Regions from separate parts of the Nonomuraea sp. NPDC050783 genome, predicted to be linked through region 1. Evidence: riboswitches for the same ligand, from Rfam matches in the RefSeq annotation. Region 1 holds a riboswitch; each other region holds the start of a gene.
What was found. Region 1 has a riboswitch for S-adenosylmethionine ahead of AB0H75_RS16505 (aminotransferase class V-fold PLP-dependent enzyme). Riboswitches for the same ligand answer to the same signal wherever they lie in the genome.

Region 1 (2,192 bases):
CGGAGGCGAACAACATCACCGCCACCGCCACCACGACCGCCGCGATCATCACGCCGAGCTGGTCCACCATGCCCACCGCAGTGATCACCGAGTCCAGCGAGAACACCACGTCCAGCACCATGATCTGCACGATCACCGAGGCGAAGGAGGCCGCGGCGGCCTGCTTGCCGTCCTTGCCGTGCGCGGGCTCCATGCTGTGGTGGATCTCCGTGACGCTCTTGCCGAGCAGGAACAGGCCGCCGAGCAGCAGGATCAGGTCCCGTCCCGAGATCTCCTGGCCGAGGACCGTGAACAGCGGCTCGGTGAGCCGCACCACCCACGACAGGGCGAGCAGCAGGAGCAGCCGGCTGACCAGGGCCGCGGCCAGGCCGAGCACGCGGGCCCGGTCGCGCTGCTCGGGAGGCAGCTTCCCGGCCAGGATGGAGATGAAGATGATGTTGTCGATCCCCAGCACGATCTCCAGGGCGACCAGGGTGAAGAAACCGATCCAGATCTGCGGATCGGTCACCCAATCCAGCATCCGAACACCTCCATGACGCGTTGGCCGGCCTTCCAGGGCACTGAACTTCCAGGCACTGAACGTCCGGGCACTGACTTTTCGGACACAACGAGCCGGGCTCCGGATAAGTTCGCGGACTTGCGTATCGCCGTGGGGCGTCGGTTATAGTGCGGGACGTAGGTCATGAGCGCCAGCGACAAGCCCCGGCTAGCTGGCCGGCAACCCTCGCGTCCGCGGCGGGGTGCCCCGGGTGAAGACCTGGTCCGTCACGAGGTGTGGCGGGCAAGCGCGGGCTCCGTGGTCGCCTCCAGGGGTCCGATGACCCTTGAGGAGTTGTGCCGTGTCCACGCTGACGATCTTCACCGGCGACGCCGTCCCCGCCCAGACCCCCGCCCCCTCCCCCTTCCCCGCTCCCGGGAGCGGGCGGGCCGTGCCCGCCGTGGTCGGCGCCGACCTGGAGGTGCCGGTCAAGGGCGGCAGGCTGGTCCGCTACGCCAACCTCGACTACGCCGCCAGCGCGCCCTGTCTGGAGCCGGTCAGCGCCGCCGTCGCCGCCGCGCTCCCGGCCTACTCCAGCGTCCACCGGGGCGCGGGCTACGCCTCCCAGCTCACCACCGCCCGGTACGAGCAGGCCCGCCACACCGTCCGGGCGTTCGTCGGCGCCCGCCCCGGCGACGCGGTGATCTTCACCCGCAACACCACCGACGCCACCAACCTGCTGGCCCGCTGCCTGCCCGCCGGCACCACCGTCGTGGTCTTCGACACCGAGCACCACGCCTCGCTGCTGCCCTGGCCGGACGCCGTCCGCCTGGCCCCGCCCGCCTTCCCCGGCGAGGCCGTCCGCGCCGCCGACCGGGCCCTGGCCGCCATCGACGGGCCGAAGCTGCTCGTCGTCACCGCCGCCTCCAACGTCACCGGCGAGCTGTGGCCGATCGCCGCCCTCGCCCACATCGCGCACCGGCACGGGGCGCGCATCCTGGTGGACGCCGCGCAGTTCGTCCCGCACCGGCAGCTCAACCTGACCGCACTCGACCTGGACTACGTGGCCTTCTCCGGGCACAAGCTGTACGCGCCGTTCGGCGCCGGAGCGCTGGTGGGGCGCGGCGACTGGCTGGCCGGCGGGGAGCCGTACCTGAAGGGCGGGGGCGCGGTGCGCGCGGTCGGGGATGACGCCGAGTGGCACGACGACCCCGAGCCGCGCCACGAGGCCGGCACCCCCAACGTGCTGGGCGCGATCGCCCTGGCCGCCGCCTGCGACGCGCTCACCGCCACCGGGTGGACGGCGCTGGTGCGCGAGGAGGAGCGGCTGCTCGCGCGGCTGCGCGCCGGGCTGGCCTCGATCGAGGGGGTACGCGAGCTGTCGCTGTGGGGGGAGGACCACCCGCGGGTGGGCATCGTGTCGTTCACCGTCGCCGGGCGGCCGGCGCGCGAGGTGGCCGAGGTGCTGTCCGGCGAGTACGGCATCGGGGTGCGCGACGGGAAGTTCTGCGCGCACCCGTTCGTCCGGCACCTGCTGGGCACGGCCGACGGCGGCTGCGAGGACGGCACGGCGTCGGCCGTGCGGGCCTCCATCGGCATCGGCACCACGCAGGAGCACGTGGACCGGCTGGTCGAGGCGCTGCGGGACATCGCCTCCCGCTGAGCGCCCCGGGCGCGGCCCCGGGCACGAGGGGCGGGCGTCGGGCGTTCAGCG
Region 2 (2,192 bases), on a different contig from region 1:
GGTCATGCTGCCCGACCAGGACCGCTCCCGGTGGCGGCTCGACGAGATCGGCCGTGGCCTGGACCTGCTGAGCAGGCTGGGCACGGCGGCGTCCGGCGAGTACCACCTCCAGGCGCTGATCGCCGCCGAGCACAGCACGACGGGCGCCACCGACTGGCCGCGCGTCGCCCGGCTGTACGCCGAGCTGGAACGCCGTACCGGCTCACCGGTCGTGCGGCTCAACCGGGCGGTCGCGGTGGCCGAGGCGGGGTCGCCGGAGGCGGCGCTGAGCCTCATCGAGGGCCTGGAGCGGGTCATGCCGGCCAACCACCTGGTTCCCGCGGTGCGGGCCGAGCTGTTGTGGAGGCTGGACCGGCGCGAGGAGGCGGTGGCCGCGTTCGACGCCGCCCTGGGGCTGGTCCGTACCGATGCCGAACGCGCCCATCTGGGGCGGCGGCGGGCCACCTGCCTGAACACCGCGGGGTGACCCGGCGGACGGCGGCGGCGCCTTCATCGCGCGGTGCGGGGCCCGGGCGCGGGCACCCGGGTGAACTGCCAGACGTTGACGCGCCCGCGCAGGCCGGGCACGAGGCTGCGCCAGGCCGGGTCGAAGGGCAGCTCGGCGTCGGCGAGCAGCCGCGGCCCCGTCCAGCTCGGGTGCCTCGCCAGGGACGGGTCCAGGACGGCGGCGGCGGTGGTGCGGACCCGATGGGCGCTGGAATGGGCGAGGATCAGCCGGAGGGCGTCCAGGCCGTCCTCGCCGCCGCCGTCGTGGAGATGGCGCTGGTCGGCCGGCACCTGGGGCAGCAGCGCGGCCGGGCGTTGCGGCGGGTTGACCGCCAGGAGGTGGGCGCTCATCGGGGCGAGCAGGCGCCAGTCGGCCTCCCACAGCGTCAGCCGCTCCCGTGCCCCGGGCCCGAGGAGGGCGACGACGTTGCGGGCGGTGTCGGCGAGCGCGGCCGCGTCGTGGTCCTGGGCGATCACGTGCCGGGCCCCGGCGGCCAGGGCGGCCAGGGTGACCAGGCCCGCTCCGCAGCCCGCGTCCACGACGACATGGTCGCGGCTGTCGCGCATGGTCGAGGCGAGGAGGGCGGAGAAGGCCGACGGCCGGTGCACGCCCGGGCCGGCTTCCAGCTTCCGGCCCACGGCGGCCCAGTAGCCGATGGACCCGCCGTCCTTTCCGGGTGCCCGTCCCGCGGGTCCGGGGCACGGGGCGCCGTGGTCGGGAACGTCAAGGCACGTGCTCATGGAGACTCCCTCATCGTCTCCTGGCATTGGCACCTTTCCCGGGGGATCTCCGCCGGGGAGGTTGCCGGACCGTCGCGGGGCCAGGTCCCTCGGGTCCTCTGGATGATCGACGGGCGCAGATCCTGCCAGGTCACGCCGCACGCCGTCAAACGCCGCGCCACGCCCCGGCACGCCCCGCCGCGCTCCGGCAGGCCGGGGCGGCCATTCGGCCGGCGCGGCCCGGCGCGGGCCGAACGAAGTTCAGGCGCGATCGGCGCAGCGGCCTCCTTTCCGGCCGAACGTTCGCCGGGAAGCCCCGGCTGCCGGTCACCTGGCTAGGTTTCTGGGCGTTTCCGTCCCGCTCATCATGAAGGCGAGTCCCGCATGGCCCTGCCCACGAAACTGGTCGTCGTCATCCGTGCCGACCTGCCGCACGCGTGGGCGGTGAACGCCGCCGCCGTGCTGGGCCTGAGCCTGGGCGTACGGCTGCCCGGCCCGCCGCCGGAGGACGCCAAGGACGCCTCGGGCGGCCTGCACGCCGGGCTGGACCCGCATCCGGTGCCCGTGCTGAGCGGCACGCCAGGGGAGCTGCGCGAGCTGCACCGGACGGCCCGCGCCCGGGAGGACCTGGTCGCCGTGGGCTTCAACGAGGTGGCGCGGCGGGCCCGCGACTACGACGACTACCTCACCGCGCTCGCCGCCACCCCCGGCGAGGAGGTCGAGTACGTCGCGGTCGGGCTGCTCGGCCCGCGCAACCGGGTCACCGCGCTGACCAAGCACCTGCCGCTGCACGGCGCCCCGGCGCGGCGGCCGTCCGGATCCGGCGCGGGCGGCGCAAGGAGGGGGGACCTGTTCCCCGCGGGCGGCCACGATCGCCGGTTCGGCGGGCCCGCGACCGGCGACGAGCGGCGCCTCCTGCTGGACATGCTGCGGGCCCAGCGCGAGACCCTGCGGCTGAAGTGCGCGGGGGTGCCGGCGGAGCTGGC
Region 3 (2,192 bases), on a different contig from region 1:
GACCTCGCCGGCCACCTCGTCGGGCAGCAGGGAGAAGTATTCGGGGGGCGCCCAGGGGGTGTGGCTGAAGTGGGCGATGCGCAGGTCGGGCCGCTCGGCCCGGAGCATGGCGGGAGTCAGCGTCAGGTGGTAGTCCTGGACCATCACCCGCGCGCCGTGCCCGGCCTCCTCGGCCAGGGCGAGCGCGAAGGCGCCGTTGTAGTCGCGGTAGGAGTCCCATTCGCGGCCGAAGCGGCCGCCGAAGTTGGGCGCGTTGGGGATGTCGTAGAGCAGGTGGTTGACGAACCACAGGGTGGAGTTGGCCACGGCGTTGTAGGCGCGGTGGAAGGTGGCCGCGGGGATGTCGAGCATGCGCAGCGGGCCCGTGTCGTAGCCGCCCTGGTCGAGCCGGCCGCCGGGGGAGGCGCGCACGGCGCTGCGGTCGTCGTCGGACAGCGCGGCGCAGACCCACAGCACGCCGTCCTTCTTGGCCACGCCGGACAGCCCGCTCACCAGGCCGCCCCCGCCGCGCCTCATGATGAGAACGCCGTCGTCGGAGACGGTGAAGGAGACCGGCCCTCTGTTGGAGGCCACCAGGACGCTGTTCATCGAAGCTCCCTTCGATCATAGGATCCCAGCTATGGCGCTTGATGAGCTAACCGAGGAACTCGCCCGATCCGCCGCAGCCGGAGATCATCGCGCGCTCGGCGAGCTGCTGGCCAGGATCGAGCCCGACGTGATGCGCCACTGCTCCCGGATCCTGCCCTATCACCAGGACGCGGAGGAGGCCTCACAGGACACCCTGCTGGCCGTGGCCCGCAACATCGGCCGCTTCGAGGGCCGCGCCAGGTTCAGCACCTGGCTGCACATCGTGACGGCCAACTGCGCGCGCACCACCTACCGGTCGCTGAAGCGCAGGGCCGCCGAGCAGACCTCCGAGGAGCTGCCGATGCAGAAGCCCGACGTGCGGCGGGTCAGCGTGATCGCCGGCTCCCGGCTCGACCTGCTCGACGCGATGGAGGCGCTGGAGGCCGACAAGCCCGACCTGGCGCAGGCGCTGGTGCTGCGCGACATCGTGCAGCTCGACTACAACGAGGTGGCCGAGCAGCTCGGCATCCCCCTGGGCACCGCGAAGTCGCGCATCCACCAGGCCCGCAAGTACGTCCAGGCGGTGCTGGGTGACGACTATCGCTGAGACGGGTTGTCCCACATGTTGAGACGGGTGGTAATTTCGGACAGTTGATTGGGTAGAGTCCAGTTCAACAACTTCATATTGCTCATCCAGAGGGGTGGAGGGACCGGCCCTGCGAAGCCCCGGCAACCCTCCCGGCTTTCGACTCGCGACCTGGCGAGGCCGACCGGGACAAGGTGCCAATTCCGGTTCGCGGTCAAGGTGGCCGCGGGCGAAGATGAGGGAAGGCCTCGCTTCATGTCGCACGACTTTGGTCCTGCCGTCGCTCTGTCCTGCCGCGAGTGCGGCGCCCGCTACCCGCTCGGGCCCAGCTTCGCGTGCCTGGAGTGTTTCGGGCCGCTGGAGGCGGCCTACGAATACGGCCGGGTGACCCGCGAGGACATCGCCGCGGGCCCGGCCAACATCTGGCGCTACCGGGCGCTGCTGCCCGTCCCGGCCGACGTGGCCACCAAGCCCAACATGAACCCGGGCTGGACGAAGCTGGTCAGGGCCGGCAACCTCGGGCGGGCGCTCGGCCTCAGGTCCCTGCACGTCAAGGACGACTCCGGCAACCCCACCCACTCCTTCAAGGACCGGGTGGTCGCCATCGCCGTCGAGGCGGCGCGCACCTTCGGCTTCCACACGCTGTCGTGCTCCTCCACCGGCAACCTCGCGGGCGCGGTCACCGCCGCGGCGGCCCGCGCCGGGCTCGACGCCTGCGTGTTCATCCCGGCCGACCTCGAAGAGGCCAAGATCGCGATGGCCCGGGTGTTCGGCGGCAAGCTGATCGGCATCGACGGCACCTACGACGAGGTCAACCGGTTCTGCTCGGAGCTGATCGGCGACCCCCTGGGCGACAAGTGGGGGTTCGTCAACGTCAACCTGCGGCCCTACTACGCCGAGGGCTCCAAGACGCTCGCGTACGAGATCGCCGAGCAGCTCGGCTGGCGGCTGCCGGAGCAGATCGTCATCCCGATCGCCTCGGGCTCGCAGCTCACGAAGATCGACAAGGGCTTCAAGGAGCTGATCGCGCTCGGCCTGG

Region 2: it holds a riboswitch for S-adenosylmethionine, as region 1 does, so the genes downstream of both, AB0H75_RS46485 (50S ribosomal protein L11 methyltransferase) here and AB0H75_RS16505 (aminotransferase class V-fold PLP-dependent enzyme) in region 1, are expected to answer to the same signal.
Region 3: it holds a riboswitch for S-adenosylmethionine, as region 1 does, so the genes downstream of both, thrC (threonine synthase) here and AB0H75_RS16505 (aminotransferase class V-fold PLP-dependent enzyme) in region 1, are expected to answer to the same signal.

The regions. Positions count from the first base shown of each region.
Region 1 covers NZ_JBFAHK010000005.1:409,831-412,022, forward strand. The annotation lists gene AB0H75_RS16500 (TerC family protein) at 1-520, opposite strand, end outside; SAM riboswitch class IV at 679-794, shown strand; gene AB0H75_RS16505 (aminotransferase class V-fold PLP-dependent enzyme) at 930-2,141, shown strand; gene AB0H75_RS16510 (DoxX family membrane protein) at 2,187-2,192, opposite strand, start outside.
Region 2 covers NZ_JBFAHK010000036.1:36,893-39,084, reverse strand. The annotation lists gene AB0H75_RS46490 (RNA polymerase sigma factor) at 1-466, shown strand, start outside; gene AB0H75_RS46485 (50S ribosomal protein L11 methyltransferase) at 490-1,227, opposite strand; SAM riboswitch class I at 1,235-1,336, opposite strand; gene AB0H75_RS46480 (DUF664 domain-containing protein) at 1,591-2,192, shown strand, end outside.
Region 3 covers NZ_JBFAHK010000017.1:200,228-202,419, reverse strand. The annotation lists gene AB0H75_RS35890 (trehalose-6-phosphate synthase) at 1-588, opposite strand, end outside; gene AB0H75_RS35885 (RNA polymerase sigma factor) at 620-1,174, shown strand; SAM riboswitch class I at 1,254-1,395, shown strand; gene thrC (threonine synthase) at 1,409-2,192, shown strand, end outside.